DNA from 4 places in the Shinella sp. M27 genome. Region 3 is predicted to be linked to each of the others. Evidence: riboswitches for the same ligand, from Rfam matches in the RefSeq annotation. Region 3 holds a riboswitch; each other region holds the start of a gene.

Region 1 (5,122 bases), on a different contig from region 3:
TAGACCTGTCCCAAACGGCAGGCCTGCGCGCACTTCTTGTTTCGTACGCGCGTTTGGCCTCATCCACCACCATTGGTTACCACGCCACAGGCGACGTGGTACATTGCGGGCCGGCAGCCCCTCCTCCCCACCGTCATCCTCGGGCTTGACCCGAGGATCCACCGGCACGGCAAGCCAGACATGGCCGGGCCACACCGGAAACGAGGACGAAGGGGACTGCTGCACGCTCATGCCGAAAATCACACCGCCGCGGCGATGGCAGCGCGCACGGCTTGCTCGTCCATGTCGTGCAGGCCGATGACGACGAGGCGGGTGCCGCGGGTCTCACCGGCGGCCCAGGCGCGTTCGAAGTAATTGTCGATACGCGTGCCGACGGCCTGGATGAGCAGGCGCAGCGGCTTGCCGGGCACATCGGCAAAGCCCTTGACGCGCAGCACGTCATGTTCGGCGATCACGCCCTTCAGGCGCTCGATGAAGGCGGCAGGCTCGGCAATCGCCGGCAGTTCCACGACGAAGCTGTCGAACTCGTCGTGATCGTGCTCCTCGCCGTTCTCGTGCTCCAGCTCGTGGTGCGACTTGCGGTTGGCGATATCGTCCTCCGTGCCGACGCCGAGGCCGAGCAGGACGGCGGCGGCGACTTCGCCGTTCTTCGCCTCGATCATCGAGGGCTTGCGGGCGATGCGGGAGGCGACTTCGTCACGCACCGCAAGCACACCGGCGGCGTCGAGAAGATCCGTCTTGTTGAGGACGATCAGATCGGCGGCGGTGAGCTGGTCTTCGAAGAGTTCTTCCAGCGGGCTTTCGTGGTCGAGATTGTCGTCCTCGACACGCAGCGCGTCCACTTTGTCATGGTCGTCGGCAAAACGGCCGGCGGCGACGGCGGCGCTGTCGACGACGGTGATGACGCCATCGACCGTGACCTGCGTCTTGATTTCCGGCCAGTTGAAGGCGGCGATCAGCGGCTGCGGCAGCGCAAGGCCCGAGGTCTCGATGACGATATGGTCGGGACGGTTTTCGCGCTCCAGGAGCTTCGTCATGGTGGGGATGAAGTCATCGGCGACGGTGCAGCAGATGCAGCCGTTGGTGAGTTCGATGATGTCGTCCTCGGTGCAGGCCTCAACGCCGCAGCCCTTCAGCACGTCGCCATCGACGCCGAGATCGCCGAATTCGTTGATGATGAGCGCGATGCGCTTGCCGCCGGCATTCTGCAGCAGGTTGCGGATCATCGTCGTCTTGCCCGCCCCGAGGAAGCCGGTGATGACGGTGGCGGGGATCTTCTGTTGCAGCATAGGCTCAACCCTTCATTTTCAGCGGCAGTCCGGCCGCGATAAAATAGACTTCCGGTACGAGGGCCGCGAACTGCTGGTGCAGCCGCCCGGCATGGTCGCGAAAGTCACGCGCCATGCGATTTTCCGGCACGATGCCGAGGCCGACTTCGTTCGATACGAAGACCAGCCGGCCCGGCGCCTCTTTGACGACCGACAAAAGGCCGGCGAATTCCTGTGCGATGTCCCGCTCCTCCAGCATCAGATTGGTGAGCCAAAGCGTCAGGCAATCGACGAGGACCGCACGATCCTCGCGCGCCACATCCTTGATGCAGGCCGCCAGCGCAAGCGGTTCCTCGTGCGTTTCCCAGCCTTTTCCGCGATCTTCCCGGTGTTTGGCGATGCGTTCGCGCATCTCGTAATCCCAGGCGCGGCCGGTGGCGATATAATGACGCGAAAGGCCGGTCTCGGCGACCAGCCTTTCGGCGAAAGCGGACTTTCCGGAACGCGCACCGCCCAGAACCAGGACGGCTCCGGGCGATGTCTGTTTCATATCAGGCTGCCCTGGCGATCTTCTCGTTCGCAAAGCCGAGCGAGAGGCCGAGCACGATCCAGAAGAACAGCGTCGTGGCGAGTGCCGCGACGGCGAATTCCGCGCCGAGAACGGCCGGAACGTTGCTGGAAATGTCGGACGGCTGCGGCGCGCCATAGACCTGCGGGGCGGCGAGAAGCACGACACCGGCAACCTTGGAGACGATGCCCGGCTTCAGGAACAGCAGATAGAGACCAGCCGCCGAAAGGGCGACCGTCGCAACCCACCAGATCTGGCGCTGCGTGAGATCGGCAGCCGGGAAGCCCGGAAGCTCCGGCGGCAGGCCTATGGCCGGCAGCATATGCACGGCAAGCCAGCCGGCAGCACCCCACAGCGCACCGTTGGCAACGGTGATCGGATTGCCCGAAACGAGGCTGAAACCGGCGAGCAGCAGGGCAAAGCCGGTGCCCGTGACGAGGTTTGCCAGAAGCGTGCCGGAGAAGCGGCTCATGCCGAACATGATGCCGCCCTCCTCGTGGTCCTCGCCCTCATGGGCATAGGCAACCGAGATCGGCGACAAGGCGGAGGCGACGTCGAGGATCACGGCACCGAGCGAGGAATGCTCCTGCGTCGTGGCAGCACCATCTGATGTCGCGGGCGTGGTGCCCTCGCCGGCCGGGGCGGCTTCACCCTCGAACTCTTCGGCGTGCAGAATCAACGGCACGACTCGGGCCTCCTGGGCGGCCGTCATGAGCACGCCGGAGAACAGCCCGGCCACCAGGGCGGCCAGGAGATAACGAACGATCATGTTGAGAACTCCTTAGTGGCAGGGAAAGCCGTAGGAGTGACGCGTGTCGTGTGCCGTGTCGTGCAGCACGGCCGAATTCGCAAGGCCGGCGCCGAAGACGAGGAAGGCGCCGAGCAGCAGGGCGAAAACGCCGGCAACGAGACGATCGTTTGCGGAAAGGACAACAGAAGACGTGGTAGAAACAGCCATGACAACCTCCGTGCAGGCAGCGGGGAAAATTCCCCTGGGCGGGCGATATGCCCTCATTGTCTGGCAGGTCTCCTGGCTCGCAGCGTCCGGCGCGTCAGCGCCTCCGGGTCACCCTCGCCTTCCCAGGTTTTCCGGCAATCACGAGAGGCGGACGATTCGTAGAAAAAGAGGCGTCCAACCCCGGCTATCGTGATGCCACCCAGTGGCTTTTCCGGCTGGTCATCTTTTCGCGACTACAGGCACCATTGCCCTTTGCCGCAAAAATCCCCCCGTCCGGATGGGCGTCCCTCGCTACTCTACAGTCGCGGGGTCGGCCGTGATTGCAGCGCCCTGATTGGGTCCACCGCGTCACATTCCCATTTACTCCCCGGTCCGTTTCCGGACCAAGGAACCATCCAATATCGCTGATGATTATGCTTCCCGCTCCGGGAAGTCAATCGACCGGCAGCGGCATGGCCTGTGCCAAAACCGCCGTCCGGCCGTCGCAAACTCAATAGCCGGGGATGATCACCACGCCGCCGCCATCGTTGTAATAGCCGTCGTCGCGATAGTAGGGGCCGTCATAGTAGCCATCGACGGGGCCTTCCAGCACGTCGTAGTCGCGCTGCTGGTAGCGACGCTGGCGATTCTGTCGGGCCTGCCGCGTCTCGGCATATTGTGCGGCTTCGCGCAGTGCGCGGAACTGCTGGCGCGACAGGTAGCCGTCCGCGCGATAGCCGGACGCGCCCTGCCAGGCGGCGATGGCCGCACGAGAGCGCGGACCGAAGACGCCGTCGGCACCATAGGTGTTGTAGCCGAGCAGGCTCAGGTAGCGCTGGGCCTGGGCGCGAACGGAGCGATCCATATAGGTCTCGCGCGGATCGACGACCGGCTCGGCCTTGCGCGTGGCGTCGGCGGTTGCCGCGTCCTCGTCCATCTGCGTTTCCGGCTTGGCGCTCAGGGCGGCGATGCGCTTGCGGGCGTCATCGACATAGCGACCCTGGGGATACTGGTAGAGATAGTCCTTGTAAGCCTTCTCCGAACCATCGGCGACAGCGCCCTGGAATGTCTTGTCTTCCGCACGTTTTGCGGCCTCCGCCTCTTCGACGGCGCGCGCGCCATTGTCGTTGTCGGCGTCCTGCGGCGCGTTTTCACGCGCAGCCGTCGCATCATCTGCGCTATCGGCCGGTTCCTGGCTATCCGCGGGCTTCTGAGCAGCGGCGGCCTCTTCGGCGCGCTTCTCTGCCTCATCGGCAAGACGCGCGGCTTCCGCGGCCTTGGCTTCGGCATCGGCCGCCGCCTTGGCAGCCTCGGCCTTCAGGCGTTCGACTTCCGCAGCCTTCTCTTCGGCGAGCTTGCGGGCAGCGGCGGCCTCCTCCTCGATCTTGGCCTTTTCGGCGGCGGCAACCTTTTCCGCCTCGATGCGCTTGGCCTCGGCTTCCTGACGGGCGGCCGCCTCCTCTTCGGCACGGGCCTTCTCAGCCGCAGCAGCCTCTTCGGCCTTCTGGCGATCCGCCTCGGCCTTCAAGCGTGCGGCCTCTTCAGCCTTGGCCTTCTCAGCGGCGGCGGCCGCTTCCGCCTTCAGGCGCTCGGCTTCGGCCGCCTGCTTTTCGCCAACCGCACGGGCTTCCGCTTCCTTCTGCTCGGCTTCCGCCTTCAGGCGGGCAGCCTCTTCAGCCTTTGCTTTTTCCGCCGCAGCGGCTTCAACCTTGGCCTTTTCTTCCGCCGCAGCCTTTTCTTCGGCGAGCTTGCGGGCGGCGGCTTGCTCGGTCTTCTTGGCCTCGGCTTCCGCCTTCAGACGTGCAGCCTCCTGCTCGGCCTTGGCCTTTTCCGCCTCCGCAGCCTTCTGCGCCTCTTCCGCAGCCTTCTTCGCCTCGGCCGCCTTCAGGGCTTCCTCTTCGGCTTTCTTGGCTTCGGCAGCCTTCTGGGCCTCGTCTGCGGCCTTCTTCGCCTCGGCGGCTTTGCGGGCGTCCTCTTCTGCCTTGGCCTTCTCGGCTTCGGCCGCCTTCTGCGTCTCTTCCGCCTGCTTGGCCTCCGCCGCCTTCGCCTTCTCGGCAGCGGCGGCTTCCTCGGCCTTGGCCTTGGCTTCCGCCTCGGCGGTCACGCTCTTGGCGGGTTTTTCCTTGGCGGCAGCCTGCAATTCAGCGATGCGCAGTCGAGCCATGGAGGCGAAGGTGCCGTTGGGATATTGCGTCAGATAACCCTCGTACTGGGCGACATCGCTGCCGGACGAGACCTTCTGCCAGAGCGAAAACTCCTCCTCCCAGCGCTTGCCGGCGCTGCCGGCTTCCTTGCCGGTGGCGGCCTGCGCGAAGGCAACGGCGGGCATGCCGGCCAGCGACAGCCCGA
Region 2 (5,122 bases), on a different contig from region 3:
GTGACGGCGGCGAACACTTCCGGCGACAAAAAATTCTCGATCTTGACGAAACCGGTCTCGGCATATTGCCGGCGATGGTCCGGCGCGACGAGGTTTTCCAGCTTCCTGCGGCGCCAGGCGGCCATGCGCATTGCCAGCGACACACGCTTCTCATGCAGGCCCTTTTTGTTGAGCCACTTGCTGCCGATAACAGGGTTATCGGCAAAGGATTTTGCACCCGATGCGAGTTGCAGCGCATAAAGAGGGCTCAACAAGACTGACGATATCTTCATGGTCACCTGCCTGCGGGATGATTGCGCCGCCGGACGGCGACCGTGCCGTAACCGGCTGTTGCATATGCCGAGAGTGCTACACCAAGGCCCCCGTGAGATCAATTGCGCCGTCCGCGCAAAGCTGACTAGGTAATTCATATTATCTCTTCGGCCGTTAATCACAAATCCGGGAGCGCGTTGCACGGCGCGCGCAGTGGCTTATGATAGGGACATGATCAAGGTGCGCCTCGGGCCGCCTTCCAAGCTCTCTTACGGGATATCAGGACGTGAAAGGACGCCTCCGCCTTTTGTTTGCGCTCGCAACCGGCTTGCCGCTCCTCGTTTCGGGCGGTGCGACGGCCTCCGATGTCTGCGAACGGATTCAGGCGGAACTGGCAAACCTCCCTCGGGTCGTGGTCGACACCACAAGCGCGCGCAAATATGCCGGCGCCATCGCCCGCCAGAATATCCAGCTGCGCAAGGCCAAGAGCGATCAGCGCCGCCTCGGCTGCTCGTCCGGCAGCATCACCGTCTTCGGCGGTGAGAACGAAGCGGCCTGCGATACGCTGGAAACGGTCATCGGCAAGATGGAGCGCAATCTCTATATCCTCGACCGCAAGCGCCGCGAATTTGCCGGCGGCACATCCTCGCAAGGGTCGCGGAACCGCCTTCTCGCCGCGCTGGAAACGAACGGCTGCAACGACGACGCGAAGGTGATGCCGATCGCCGCGACCGAAACCCTGCGCACCTTGCAGGACGATACGCGCACCCTGCCGCTGGGCACCATGCCTGAAGACAGCGGGCGATTGCAGCTGCGCTCGCTCGGTGGCAGCGCCGGCCATGGCAATCTGCGCACCGTCTGCGTGCGCACCTGCGACGGCGGCTTCTTCCCGATCTCGTCGGGCGCGACCCCGCTCGATTTCCGCCGCGACCAGAAGGTCTGCGCGATGATGTGCCCGGAAACCGAGACGCAGCTCTTCTACCAGTCGATGACACCGGGCCAGGAAACCGAACAGATGACGTCGACCGTCACCGGCCGGCCCTATCGCGATCTCGAGCACGCCTTCAGCTACCGGACCCGCGATCTCTCCAAAGCTGGCACCTGCGGCTGCAATCTCTCCGCCTATTACCAGGAGATGATCAAGCGCCAGAAGGCGATGAAGGGCGAGACCGTTAGTACGAGCGGGGGCACGACAGAGGAAGCCCTGCCGGAAACCGGCTCCATCACGACGATCACAACCCGGCATGACAAGCAGGAAACAGCAAAAACCCCTGCCAAGATCGAGGACCGTGACTACGATCCCACGCATAGCAAGGTGCGCACCGTCGGCCCCGCCTTCCTGCCGGAAAACGAGTCCGCCATCGATCTCGGCCGCCCGGCCGATGCCGGCGTCAACTGACCTGCTTTATGCAGTCGCCGGCCAACGCTCCTCGAACACCAACTCTTCCAGCGGCAGGCGCTGCCGCCATCCCTTCACCGCCAGTTCCGGCTCCGCATACAGCTGATCCACGAAGCCGACGCAGAGCCAGGCAACGATTTCGACATGCGCGGGAATGCCGAGAATGTCGCGGATATCGCTGTCATGGAAGATGCTGACCCAGCCGACGCCGACCCCTTCCGCCCGCGCCGCGAGCCAGAGGTTCTGCACGGCGCAGACCGTGGAATAGACGTCCATGCGTGGATTGTGCGTGCGGCCGAGCACCACCGTGCCGCCCCGCGTCGGATCGCAGGTCACACAGATCGACAGCGGCGCCTTCAGGATGCCTTCGAGCTTCAGCGCGCGGTATTGCGCCTGCCGCTCGCCTGAAAACATATCCGCCGCCTCGGCATTGGCCTTGAGGAAGGCGCCATGCACTGCACGGCGCGTTTCCTCGCCGCGTACCAGCAGGAAATTCCACGGCTGCATGAAGCCGACGGACGGCGCGCTGTGCGCGGCATGCAGCAGGCGGCCGACGAGATCGTCGGGCAAGGCATCGGGCAAGAACTGGTCACGCACGTCGCGGCGCGTTTCAATGGCACGATAGACGGCCTGCCTGTCCTCACATGGAAAGGCGCCCGCCCGGACGAGATCGTCCGAGAGTTCTGTTCGCATCGTCTTCTCCCCAACAATGCGTCCAACCTGCCGCCGTCCGCGCGGTTCGGTCTATCTCGCCAGGCCGGTCTTCTGACTTCGGTTCACGCGGCCCGCACCTGCCTTCCCGGTTCAAGAACCAGTGGCAAAAGCTTGAATCGATTCAAGCTTTGGAATGCACGCCATCCCCGTCACAGCGTTGGGCACGTTCCGGACCTGGATATTGCACCCGCACCGGATTCCCGATTCTCCCGCATGTCGCGGGCACCTGACTGAAAAGGATATGCGCACGGCTTTCGGGCACGATCAAGCCCGCCCGCGCCGCGCACCTGTCTCAGAGCGCCTCACAAGCATCAGGCAGCGCGCGCCGCACCCGCTTCGGCCACCGTGCCGGCATCGATATCGCCGGCGTGAACAGCGCGGTTGCGGCCGGCATGTTTGGCCGCATAGAGCGCGGCATCGGCCATCACCATGACGTCGTGTAGGCTGCCGCCGTGATCGGGGAACTGGGCAATGCCCGCGCTGCCGCCAATGAGCAGAAGCTGGCCGTCATAGGCGATCGGCACCTGCGCATCGAGGACCAGCGCCTCGGCAAGCGCCACGAGGTTTTCGCGGGAAAAATCGCCATTGAGAAGAATGGAGAATTCGTCGCCGCCGAGACGCGCCACCGAACCCTGCTTGCCTACACGATCGGAGAAGCGGCGGGCAACCGCCTGCAGCACGATATCGCCCGCCGCGTGGCCATGGCGGTCGTTGACCGCCTTGAACCTGTCGAGGTCGAGCGCGAGGATCGCGAAGGGCTTGCCGTTGCCCTTGGCGATGGTGCGGCGGACCTCCTCGTCGAAGCCGCTACGGTTTTTCAGCCCCGTCAGCGGATCGTGCCGGGCGAGGAAGGCGTTTTTCGCCTCGCTGCGCTGGAGCGCCCTGACCAGCGCGGAAAAGCGCAGGGTCACGAAGAGCATGACGCCGGCAAAGACCAGCACGAAAATCGCGATCTGCGGCAGGGCCGAGCGCCAGACGAAGGAGCCCGGCATGTTGGGCCGCCAGGAGGCGACCATCGGATTGTAAGCATCGCCGCCGACCGGCGTCATCACGAGGCCCGGCTCCTCGGTGACGATGGGCGTGAAGCCGAGATCGTGCACGCCGAGCCGCCGCTCGGCATTGGACAGCATCTTCTGCGACACCGGCTTGACGGTGATGAGCAGGGTCGGCTCCAGACGGCTTGCGGGAATATAGAGCGATTTCGGAACGACGGCCTGCACGACGACGATGCTCATGACGCGGTCGATGAGCCGCATGCCCGAGACATGTATTTCCGGCAGTGCCGGGGTCAGGAGATCGGGGTCCTCCTTGGCGCGCGCCACCTGCCAGCCACCCCGATCGGGCGACAGCGCCTCGCGATAGGCCCGCTCGGCGCGGCGGGTGAGATCGCTCATCCATTGCAGCTTTTCACGCGCCTTGCGGTCGGAAACCTTTTCGCCTCGATGCACGCCGAGGATTTTCTCACCATCCGGCGATGTCAGGATCATCCAGGAAAAGCCGAAGTCGGACCACATCCAGTCGCGCATCTGGTCGCGCACGAAATCGTCGTCCGGCATACCGTGGGCAAGCGCGTTGAAACTCTTGTCCCAGAAGGACAGCTGGCTCTGGTACTGCACCACCTGGTCGATCTGGTGGCTGAATTCGTTGCGGACCAGCGTGCGCTCGGTCTCGGCGACAAAACTGTCGGCGCGTTCGATGGCATAGTCGAGGACGAAGAAATTCGCCGCGCCGAAAAGCCCGACGATCATCACGGCCGCAGCGCGAATTGCGAAACTCACCCTTCGCCGTTTTCCCGTCCGGCCTTCTTCCGTCCTGCCCGTCATCGTCACCCCTGCCTGCCCCCGCCCGGTTCCGGGCATTGTTGAACAGAGGCTAATTGGCAGACCGCAAAATTCACTTAAACAGGCTGGTGAGCGAAAACTTAACGCATATGCACCACAAATTGTGATCAGACCGGCGCGTAACGCACAAAGGCGAATTCGCTGCCGTCCGGCGACCAGTTCGGCACGTTCATCGTGCCCTGCCCACCGAAAAGATCGAACAGAATCCGTGCGTTGCCGCCGTCCACGTCCATAAGGCGCAGCCGCACATCGAGATCGCGCGGATGATCGAAGACATCGCCGTCATAGGACAGCACAAGCAGGTGTTTCCCATCAGGCGACGGATGCGGAAACCAGTCGCCATAGGGGCTGTCGGTGATGCGGGTCGGCTCGGAACCGTCGGGACGCACCCGCCAGATCTGCATGTGGCCGGTGCGGCTGGAATTGAAATAGATCCATTCCCCATCCGCCGAATAATCCGGCCCGTCATTGCGCCCTTCTCCAAAAGTCAGCCGCTTTTCCTCACCCCCCGACACAGGAATCGTGTAGATATCGAAGACATCGTCGCGAATGCCGCAATAGGCGAGCGCCGCACCATCCGGCGACCAGCCGTGCCAATAGGACGGCAGGTTCGGCGTCACCAGCCTCGGAACGCCGCCCTCGACCGGCAGCACATAGATCGCAGACTTGCCGAACTCCACCTTGTCGCTGATCGCCAACATAAGTCCGTCGGGCGAAAGCCCATGGTCGTTGTTGCACTGCACCGCAAAGCCGGTGTCGATCCGTTGCGGCGCAACGCCATCGAGCGCCAGCCGATAGAGCAGCCCATCGCCATTGATAACGAGAAACCGCCCGTCCCGCGAAAAATTCGGCGCCTCGACCAGTTGCTCGGTCTGCCAGACGACACGTGTTTCGCCGGAGACGATGTTGTGGATTT
Region 3 (5,122 bases):
GATGCTGGAATGCCGATCGCTCATCGCGCCGTCATAATTCGGGTCGGTGCCGATGAACCGATCGAGCACCGCGATGGCGCGGCTCGCCAGCCGGCCGAGCCGCGTTGGGGCGGCCCAGTCGCCATCGAAGAACAGCAGCATGCCGCCGGGCTTCAGCATGCGGTGCCATTCCGCAAAGGCCTGCTCGGGCGTCGTCAGCGTCCATACGAGATGGCGGCAGACGATGGCATCATAGCTTTCGTCCGGCTCCATCGGGTTTTCCGCGTCGGCGAGCAGAAAGCGAAGGCCCTTGGCGCGCTCATGCTTCTTGCGCGCCACCGACAACATCGCCTCGGAAAAATCGAGCGCCGTCACCTCGTGACCGAGCGACAGCAGCAGGCGCGTCACCTCCCCCGTACCGCAGGCAAGCTCCAGCACGCGGCGCGGCTCCGGCCCCAGATGCGCGCGGATCGCCGCCGCCCAGGCGTCGAATTCCGGCCCTTCGGGAATACGGTGGCCGAAGGCGAGATCGAAGGTTTGCGAGCGGCGGGACCAATAGTCCCGGATATCTTCCTTCAGATGGTCGTTGGAGAGCGTGCCGTGCATCACGCCCCCTCGTTGGCAACGAGTTTCAGCCGCGGCGGCCGCGGCTCCGGGCGGCGATAGCGGATGAAGCAGCCGCCGGCGCTGTCGCGCTCCACGTCCACGGTGACGCCGAAGACTTCCAGCAGACGCTGCGGCTCCAGCACCTTGGCCGGCGTGCCCAGCGCGACGATGCGCCCACCCTGCATGACGGCGATTCGGTCGCAGAACATTGCGGCGTGGTTGAGATCGTGCAGGGCCGCAACGACCGTCAGCTCCTGCTCGCGCACCAACTGGAGCAGGCTGATCTGGTGGCCAATATCGAGATGATTGGTCGGCTCGTCGAGCAGCAGGATCGGCGATTGCTGGGCAAGCGCACGAGCGATGTGCAGCCGCTGGCGCTCGCCGCCTGACAGTGTGTGCCAGAGCCGGCCGGCGAAATGTGCCATATCGACCTCCTCCAGCGCCCGGTCGACGATGGCGTCATCGGCCCGCGACCAGGGCGTGAGCGCGCCGAGATAGGGCGTACGGCCGAGCTCGACGGCCTGGCGCGCGGTGATGCGCTCGGTCGTTTCCGCCTGCTGCTCGACAAAGGCGATGCGCCGGGCGATGGCCTGACGGCCGTGATCCGAAAGCGGCGTGCCGTCGAGCATGACGGCGCCGCCCTGCGGCTTGCGGATGCCTGACATCAGCGACATCAGGCTCGTCTTGCCGGAGCCGTTCGGGCCGATGATGCCGAGGAATTCGCCGGGGCGCACATCCAGCGAGACATCCGACAGGATGGTCGCACCACCGGCCGACCAGTGCAGGTTTTTAGCAGACAGCGTCACAGGGCAGACCTCCTCTGGCTGAGGATGAGCGCGAAGGCGGGCGCGCCGAACAGTGCCGTGATGACGCCGATGGGCAGGACCTGGCCGGGGATGATGACACGCGACAGCACATCCGCCACGATCATGAAGATGGCGCCGATCAGGGCAGAGGCCGGCAGAAGCAGGCCATGCCGCACGCCGACCACCATGCGCGCGGCATGGGGAATGACGAGGCCAACGAAGCCGATCGAGCCGACGATGGACACCATGGTCGCCGTCATCAGCGCGGAAATGGCAATCAGCACGACATAGACCCGGCGCACGGGAATGCCGAGCGAGGCGGCCGATTCCGTGCCGAAGGTGAAGGCATCGAGCGCGCGGGCATGCCACAGGCACACGAGAAGCCCGAGGATCGCCACCGGAAGCGCCAGCCAGACATCCGGCCAGCGCACGCCCGAGAGATTGCCGAGCAGCCAGAACATGATGCCGCGCGCCTGCTCCGCACTCGCCGCCTTGGTGACGATGAAGGAGGTGAGCGCGTTGAAGAGCTGCGAGCCGGCAATGCCGGCCAGGATGATCGCGCTCGTGCCGCGCCCGGCGCGCAAGGCGAGCGCGCTGACGAGGCCGAAAGCGACGAGCGCGCCGAGGAAGGCGCCGGCCGGCAGCGTTAGGGCACCGGCCCCGATACCGAGGATCGCCACGCTGACGGCACCGGTCGAAGCGCCGGCGGAGATGCCGAGAATATAGGGATCGGCCAGCGCATTGCGCAGCAGCGATTGCAGGATGACGCCGCAGAGCGCCAGGGCCGAGCCGCAGCAGGCCGCGACCATCGCGCGGCTCAGCCGGTAGTTCCAGATGATGCCCTCGTCGATCGGCTCCAGCGGGTAGCCGGCATGCCAGAGGCGGTTGGCCACCGTCTTGGCGACCACGTCGAGAGGGATGGCCGTCTCGCCGACGGCGGCGCCGACGCCGAGCGCAAACAGCAGCAGAAGGAGCGCCGCGAAAGCGGCGCCCGTCCGAAGCAGGATGGGACGATCGGAGATCACTTGGCCAAACCAGCCTTTTCAATGGCATCGGCTAGACGCTCGATGCCTTCGATGGTGCGGATCGTCGGGTTCATCGCCTGCGCGTCCATATCGAAGACATAGTTGCTCTTCACCGCCGGCATGAGGCTTGCGACCGGGTCGGTCTTCAGGAAGTCGAGCTTGGCCTCAAGGCCGTCGAGCGGATAGCGGCGGCGCTCCATCGAGCCCGCGACGATCATCGTCGGCGCGGCCTTGGCGATGGTTTCCCAGCCGACCGTCGGCCATTCGTCCTCGGTCTTGATGATATTTTCGATGCCGAGCGCCGACATGATGTAACCCGGCGCACCGTTCTTGCCGGCGACATAGGGATCGGCATCCGCGGCGCTGGAGAACCAGAAGACGGCCGAGAGCTTGTCCTTGGCGGCGGCAACCTTGGCACGGGCCGCCTCTTCGCGTGCCTTCAGCGCGGCAACGACCTCTTCGCCCTTGTCCTGGATATCGTAGATCTGCGCCATTTCGCGGATCTCCTGATAGACCAGCTCCATGGTGAAGACCTGATGGCGCACGCCGTCGCTGGCCGCGCTGTTCTCCTTGCCGACGCAATCGGACGGCGAGGTGTAGACGGAAATGCCGAGCTCCTCGAACTGCTCGGGCTTGGCAACGACGCCTTCCGGCCCGACCTGCCACTGGAACTGCACCGTGACGATATCCGGCTTCTTGGCGAGCACGCTTTCGAAGCTCGGCTCGTTGTCGGCCAGACGGTCGATCCTGGCGTTGACGTCTTCATAGCCCTTGAGGACCGGGCCGACCCACAGCGCCGTGCCCACCACCTTGTCGGCCAGGCCGAGCATGTAGAGGATTTCGGTCGAGCTCTGGCCAATCGAAACGGTCTGCGTCGGCGCCTTCTGGAAGGTGACCGGGCGGCCGCAATTCTGCAGCGTCAGCGGATACTGCGTCTCGGCGGCTTGGGCCGTGCCGGAGGCGATGAGGGTTACCGCGCCGGTAAGGGCGGAAGCGAGGGATGCGGCGCGCAGGGCCGCGGAAAACAAGGTCATGGATTTCTCCCGGAGAGTGAAGGCGTGCGGGCTCAGCCGATGGACCACGAAGGGCGCACCGAATGCGGTCGGGAGAAAACGATTAGGGGTCTGCCGCGGGCGGCAGTCTGGCTCGTCATGGCGTCTCCTGTTCCGGGCTTCCCCGCCCGTGACTTGGATCTGGAGTGCATGGCAAGCAGCACTCTCGGCTCTGACGGCAGGTCTCCTGGCTCACGGATATCTGCTGCCTGTCTGCCTTCCCGTGCAAACGCACAGTGGCATGACGCGAAACGCGTCACGAGGACAGGCGGCAATCCGCCTACAGTTGCGGGGGCAGCCACGGAATGGGTCCCTGTTGGGTCATCCGCACCGTGTTCCCTATTAATCCCCTGGGAGTCATCCTTCGGGGAACCGTCGTCCCATCCTTAGTCCGCACCGTTCGGCGGCGTCAAGGTGACGGCGAAAATCAGCTTTCGAAATCCCCGAAGACGTCCTGAAGGTGCGTCAACCGGTCGACGCGCTCGCTCACCTCGTCGCCCATCTCGACGATGATGTTGCTCAACATGAGATCCATCACCGCCGTCATGGTCGCGGCACCATCCCACAGCGGCCCGTGCGAGCCGGGCACGATGAGGCAGATATCGGAAACGTCTGGCCCCCAGGGGCAGAATTCATCGGTCAGCAGCACGACCTTCACGCCGGCGCGCCGCGCCTCCAGCGCCAGCGGCCGGGCCTTGGCGGCAAAGCGGCGCACGTCGTGCAGGAAGAGCAGCCGCCCCTCGACGGAGCCGTCGAGCACTTCGGCATAGGTGCCGTTGACGCCGTCGACGAATTGCACGCGCGGGCGGGTATAGGAGAGCTGGCTTGCGAAATACTGCGCGATGCCGCGCACGTTCTGATAGGCGGCGACATAGACCTCGGTCGCGCCGATCAGCGCGTCGATCGTCTGCTGCCATTCCGGTGCTGACGTGATGGCGTAGATTTCGCCGAGATTGTCGATCTGCTGCTGGATGAGTCCGGCGAGCAGCTTGCCGTCCTTGCGGTCCTGTTCGAGCCGTCCGACCTGCCCCTTGACCTGCCAGGCGGGGTTGGAACTGCCGCGGCGCAACTCGCTCTTCAGCTCGTCGAGCCCGTCGAAACCCATGCGGCGCAGATAGCGGCCGATGGTCATGGGCGAGAGTTCCAGGCGCTGGGCGATCGACCGCGCCGTCTCGAAGGGCAGCTCGGCGATGTTGCGCTCGATGTAATGGGCGATCAGCTTGTCGGATTTGGACCGCCTGAGGTCGTCGGACTGAACGAGCTTCAGAATGCGTTTCGACACGTCGCCCCTCTCTTCGAAATCCCGCCCGTCCAAAGACGGGCGGGTATCAACCGCACTCACACCGGGCTCATTGCGCCGTCTTGACCCGCGTCCAGACACGGTCCACCTGACGCAGGGCCGGGCCCAGATCCTCGAATATCTGGAGACGCGCCATCGTCTCGGCCGGCGGGTTGATTTCCTTGCTATTCTTGATCTTTGCCGGGGTCAATTCCCGCGCCGGCACGTTGGCGGTGCCGTTGGTCTGCTGCGAAACGTTCAGCGCGACGATTTCGGGACGCGTATAGAACTGGAGGAACTTGATCGCGTTGTCCTTGTTCGGCGCAGTTTTCAGCACGCAGATATCCTCCTGATACATGGTCGCCCCCTCCTCGG
Region 4 (5,122 bases), on a different contig from region 3:
CGGAAGATCGCGATGGCGCCATCATGGCACGCATCGGCGAAGCGGCCGCCCACTTCCTCGAAGTCACGCTACAGCAAGATGAAATCGTCGGCGTCTCGAGCTGGAGCCAGACGATCCTGCGCATGGTGGACAACATCCACCCGCTGAAGAACGCCAAGGCCAAATACATCGTGCAGATCCTGGGCGGCATGGGCGACGCTTCCGTCCAGACCCACGCGACGCAGCTGACCGCCCGCCTGGCCCGGTTGACGGGCGGTGAGCCGCGGCTTCTCCTCGTGCAAGGCATCACCTCTTCGCGGGAAGCCAAGCTTGTCATGCTGGCGGACCCGGTGGTGCGCGAGACGATGGACCTCTTCGGCCGCCTCAGCCTCGCCATCGTCGGCATCGGCGCGGTTGAGCCGTCGGAGCTTCTTGCCCGATCCGGCAATACCTTCTCCCGCCAGGAAATGGCGATGCTGCACGAGGCGGGTGCAGTTGGCGAAATTTCCTATCGTTTCTACGACCAGGACGGCAAACCGGTCGAAACGCCCCTCAACGACCGCGTTATCGGCCTTTCGTTGGAGGAACTGCGCAAGACTGCCCGCGTCATGGCGCTCGCGGGCGGAGAATCGAAAACCCAGGCCATCGCCGGCGCCCTGAAACTTGGCGTCATCGATGTGCTCGTCACCGACAAGTTTACTGCGGCACGGCTCACGGCCTGATCCATCCCGGACCAGACATCGGCCTGCTGCGCATTATGGAGAAAAGACCATGACACGTTTTGCAGGCCAGACGGTATTCGTCACCGGGGGCAACAAGGGCATCGGCCGCGGCATCGCCAAGCGCTTTGCCGAAGAAGGCGCGAAAGTCGCGATTGCCGCGATCGAAAAGGACACGGTGGACGCGGCCGCCGCACTCGCCAAGGAAACCGGCGCCGAAATCCTCGGTCTCGCGCTCGACGTGACAGATGCCAAGGCCGTTCAAGAAGCCTATGGTGAGGCTGAAGCGGAGCTGGGTGCCATCTCCGTTTCCGTGCAGAATGCCGGCGTCATCACCATCGCGAAGGTCGAGAACCTGACCGAGCGTGAATGGGACCTCAATCTAGACGTCAACACCAAGGGCGTCTTCCTGTGCTGCCAGGAGGCGATCCGCCGCTTCCGCGCCAGCGGCACGAAGGGCCGGCTCATCAACACCGCCTCCGGTCAGGCCCGCCAGGGCTTCATCTACACACCGCACTATGCCGCGTCGAAATTCGGCGTCGTCGGCCTCACCCAGAGCCTCGCCAAGGAACTCGCCCGCGAAGGCATCACCGCCAATGCCATTTGCCCCGGCATCATCCACACCGAGATGTGGGACTATAACGACCGTGTCTGGGGCAAGATGCTCGGCGAATACGGCCCGGGTGAACTGATGGCCGAATGGGTCGAGGGCATCCCGATGGGTCGCGCCGGCACGCCTGCAGAAGTCGCCGCCCTCGTCGCCTTCCTTGCGTCCCCCGATGCAGCTTACATCACCGGCCAGACCATCAACGTCGATGGCGGGCTGATCATGTCGTAAGACGGGGCTAGCCTACGGACGCTATCTGTTTCACACAAATGCACGCCTATCGGCGCGCTTTTGCAGGAGCGATCATTTTTGCGATAAACCAACACCGATCTTAAGCTCTTGAATGGATCTGAACCTACGCCGTCAGTCGCATGTATGGTTTAGGGCTCCAAGCCCGCGCAACGCGCTGTATTTCGAATATGCGTTTCCATTTCCAACCGAGCTCCCGTGGGATCGTTTGCGCGCAGGGCCGCGATTATGCGGCGATGCTCTGCGATGGATTCACGCATGCGAGCGGGATCAGTTATCGGAATGGGTTGTCGTTGCGTCGCGGTCAACTGATCGCGGACGGTGTGGTAGAGTGCACGCAGCATAGCGTTACTGCAGGCCGATGCGATGATCGCATGGAATTCCAAGTCGGCTTCGACGTTGGCTAAGAGATCCTGCTGCGCCCAGCCTTGCTCCATCTGCTGGGTCATTTTTTCCATCTGATCCAGTTGATTCGCCATCAGCCTCCCTGCCGCAAGACTAGCCATTTGCCCTTCCAACATGATCCGCGTCTGGAATACATCGAAAACCGAATAGCTGTCGGAGTAGCGCCAAGGGCCCATGTGATTGGACGCCATGCTGGACAGCGGCTCGCCGCTCACAGTTGCGGGGGCAGCCCCGGCTTTGCCGAATGTTCGGCGCACCGGATTCCCTCTTAGCCCTGGAATGGCAAAGCCGCTCCAGAGAACCACGACGCGCAGACTTCACGTCATCAGGGGGCGATTGTCAATAGATATAAAGAAATGCTTATACCTTTATCTTCATGGGCGACTGATTTCGTCGAGATACCAGTCGATGTAGCGAAGCTCGTTATGCTCCATTGGCGCGATCGGGCCGGGAACGAAATAGTGTGACTGCACGCCACGCGCCGTGTGCTCGATGATTGCCTTGTCTTCGGCTGTCGTGACCTTCCAGAGCCAGGTCAGCCGGTCGAGATCGTAATCCTTGCCCTCCTCCGCCTTGCCATCGACAAGCCAGATGAGCTCCATCTCGCAGGTCTCTGCCGTCTTCGGAATAAAGCGATAGATCATGCCGTGATCGGGGTAGCAGACGAGGAATGTCGTTCCGCCGAGATGAATGGAGGTGACGCCACCATCAAAATCGGTAAAACGCCCCATCAGCGGCGCGACAGCCTTGCCATCCTCGCTGCCGCTCTCAACACCCTCGTAGAGCGCATAGCGGAAGGCATGGATCGCCTCGCGACCTTCCCGTGAGGTTTGCCAGCGGTTGCCGGAACCGACCTCGATGCCAAGCGCATAGGTCCGCGCTTCCATGGCGTCGTTCATCGCCTCGATCATATGGAGCGGCTGCTCCAGCGCGTGGGTCTGCGAATATTCCGGATGCGCGGGGCCGCAGTGATAGCACTCGACGTAATTCTCGACGGCCAGCTTCCAGTTGGCCGCAACCGGATAGGTTTCGCGATAGGCGACCTTGGCGCTCCCCCAGCCGTATTGGCCGCAGGTCGCGTGCAACAGATGCTCGACCTCGCTGAAATCCAACGGAACCTCCGCAAAGGAGATAAAGATCAGGCCTTCGACAACGCGCACATGCAGCGTTTTCAGCCCATGGTCCTCGCGCTTGAATTCCTTCGGCATCAGGCGCGCCGCACGCAGGCTTCCGTCATTGCCGTAGGTCCAGGCATGATAGGGGCAGACGAAGACGCGCGCATTGCCTTTCTGCTTGGTGCAGACCTCCGCGCCGCGATGGCGACAGACGTTGAGGATGGCATGGATCGAGCCATCCGCCGCGCGCGTGACGATCACCTGCTCGGTGTCAATACGGAAGACCTCGAAGTCGTTGGCGTTGGGGATCACGCTCTCATGGGCGATGCAATGCCAATGCCGGCGGAAGACCCGCTCCATATCGCGCTGGTAGATATCGGCATTGTGATAGAACGGTCGGGAAAGACCGTAACCGGCACGATGCCCTGCAATGAGTTGGTCGATCGGACCCGTAGACGTCTTGATTAAGGTCTCTGCGTCCTTCGTCACTCAATGCACCCCTAAATACTAGCTTCTCATCAGTATTTAGACGTTCAGGAGCTTGGACAAGTCGCCGAAATTTCCTCTATTAATCGACATTGTCGATTAGAGGCATAAGCTACTCTAACGATTTCATGTCGCGTTTAAATGCCCGCGATCTCTTAGCGAAAGAACGCATTCGCCAAACAGCCTCAAAATTCAACAATGAATAGACAATAAATTCACCGGGATGGCCCATGTTACCCGATATATTGCAGACCAGAAGCGGCTAGGAGGATACGAACCGAGATTCCCGAATGCGCCATCCCAACGGGGTCATAGCGCGATGTCGCTGACGCTACCGCGACAAAAAAATCTCCTGGCCCTCCGCGATCATTGCTCGAGTGAGGGGGACTCTACCGCACTATTATCAGATGCGGCAAACTGCGCTCATGAACCAACTCGAACCGTCGGCCCATAGTTGTAGCAAAAAATCATTAGCAACTCTAGCGCGTTTTCGAGATTGGAAGAAAACGGCGCCTTCCCCGCGCCCGATGCCGAGTTTGCCAATGGCGTGACCGCGGCCATGCGGACATCGGGCGCTGCAAAAACCGTTCCTCGGACGTTGCCAAGCCCGTCTGGCGTGCGGCCACCGATCCATATGCCCCGATGCGCATCCCGGCCGGCGCCGACGCGGTCGCCTGGATCATCAAGGTAGACTCTCAGCCATCCAGGCCGATGTCCGATGCAGATACGCTCGGCTCTGCATCGGACGAGATTTCCATCTCTGACGCGCTCCGCCCGAAATCCGCAAGAAGTTACAGTAGCGACCACTCGAATATAGATGAAAGTAGACAGTCCGCTCCGGGTAGGCATTGGCAGTGGCGTGAATCGGAGGGATAACTTGACTAGATTAATCTTGTTTTTATCCTTCGAGCGGTTATGAGAGGCGCAGCTGTGTCCGCGGCGGAAATTTCTCGCGCGGCAACCACGGAATGAACTGCCGGAAACGATGGCGATCAACCGCAACACATTGCTCTATCAGCTGTTCAAGCTCTACCATCGCGAGGCGGTCCGGTTCGCCACGCGGCTTGTCGGTAATCGCGACAACGGTGAGGAAGTCGTCCAGGATGCCTATCTGAAGCTCGTTGCACGGCGGTCGACCACGCCGATCAACCATCCGAAGAGCTATCTCTTTACCGCGACCCGCCATGCCGCGATCGATTTTACCGATCGCCAGAACCGGGAATGGCAGCGCCGTGTGGACCTCGACAGCCTCAACGAGGCTCATCTTGCCGATGACGGCGCTGCGCGCATGGACATGCAGCGCGAACTGGCCAAGCTCGCCGTCTATCTCAACACCCTGCCGCCGCCCTGCCGGCAAGCCTTCGTGATGAACAAGCTGCAGGGATACACCCATCTGGAGATCGCCGCGCATCTCGGCATATCCACCAGCATGGTCGAAAAACATATCGTCCGCGCCCTGCTCCACTGCCGATCCCTCCTTCTGGCCGATGGGGACCTGTAATGTGCGAGCCTATTGTGGATTTGTGCGATTTGCCCCGTCTTAACCGGCAGAGGGGCAACCG

Evidence for each region. Region 3 has a riboswitch for cobalamin ahead of ACOZK4_RS13470 (ABC transporter substrate-binding protein). Riboswitches for the same ligand answer to the same signal wherever they lie in the genome.
Region 1: another riboswitch for cobalamin. It lies ahead of ACOZK4_RS20330 (CbtB domain-containing protein); the one in region 3 lies ahead of ACOZK4_RS13470 (ABC transporter substrate-binding protein).
Region 2: another riboswitch for cobalamin. It lies ahead of bluB (5,6-dimethylbenzimidazole synthase); the one in region 3 lies ahead of ACOZK4_RS13470 (ABC transporter substrate-binding protein).
Region 4: another riboswitch for cobalamin. It lies ahead of ACOZK4_RS26285 (FadR/GntR family transcriptional regulator); the one in region 3 lies ahead of ACOZK4_RS13470 (ABC transporter substrate-binding protein).

What each region holds. Positions count from the first base shown of each region.
Region 1 is NZ_JBLZPK010000057.1:76,340-81,461, forward strand. It holds gene cobW (cobalamin biosynthesis protein CobW) at 240-1,289, opposite strand; gene cobU (bifunctional adenosylcobinamide kinase/adenosylcobinamide-phosphate guanylyltransferase) at 1,294-1,818, opposite strand; gene ACOZK4_RS20325 (CbtA family protein) at 1,820-2,605, opposite strand; gene ACOZK4_RS20330 (CbtB domain-containing protein) at 2,618-2,794, opposite strand; cobalamin riboswitch at 2,840-3,205, opposite strand; gene ACOZK4_RS20335 (peptidoglycan-binding domain-containing protein) at 3,285-5,122, opposite strand, start outside.
Region 2 is NZ_JBLZPK010000059.1:50,116-55,237, reverse strand. It holds gene ACOZK4_RS21205 (phytanoyl-CoA dioxygenase family protein) at 1-272, opposite strand, end outside; gene ACOZK4_RS21200 (DUF2865 domain-containing protein) at 539-1,651, shown strand; gene bluB (5,6-dimethylbenzimidazole synthase) at 1,658-2,344, opposite strand; cobalamin riboswitch at 2,390-2,610, opposite strand; gene ACOZK4_RS21190 (diguanylate cyclase domain-containing protein) at 2,677-4,143, opposite strand; gene ACOZK4_RS21185 (TolB family protein) at 4,314-5,122, opposite strand, start outside.
Region 3 is NZ_JBLZPK010000033.1:76,250-81,371, forward strand. It holds gene ACOZK4_RS13455 (class I SAM-dependent methyltransferase) at 1-585, opposite strand, end outside; gene ACOZK4_RS13460 (ABC transporter ATP-binding protein) at 585-1,391, opposite strand; gene ACOZK4_RS13465 (FecCD family ABC transporter permease) at 1,388-2,416, opposite strand; gene ACOZK4_RS13470 (ABC transporter substrate-binding protein) at 2,413-3,450, opposite strand; cobalamin riboswitch at 3,629-3,860, opposite strand; gene ACOZK4_RS13475 (MurR/RpiR family transcriptional regulator) at 3,896-4,750, opposite strand; gene ACOZK4_RS13480 (polyamine ABC transporter substrate-binding protein) at 4,818-5,122, opposite strand, start outside.
Region 4 is NZ_JBLZPK010000074.1:54,025-59,146, reverse strand. It holds gene ACOZK4_RS26295 (sugar-binding transcriptional regulator) at 1-701, shown strand, start outside; gene ACOZK4_RS26290 (SDR family oxidoreductase) at 751-1,536, shown strand; gene ACOZK4_RS26285 (FadR/GntR family transcriptional regulator) at 1,686-2,150, opposite strand; cobalamin riboswitch at 2,134-2,280, opposite strand; gene ACOZK4_RS26280 (aromatic ring-hydroxylating oxygenase subunit alpha) at 2,334-3,563, opposite strand; partial or broken gene ACOZK4_RS26275 (short-chain dehydrogenase/reductase) at 4,149-4,241, shown strand; gene ACOZK4_RS26270 (sigma-70 family RNA polymerase sigma factor) at 4,546-5,061, shown strand.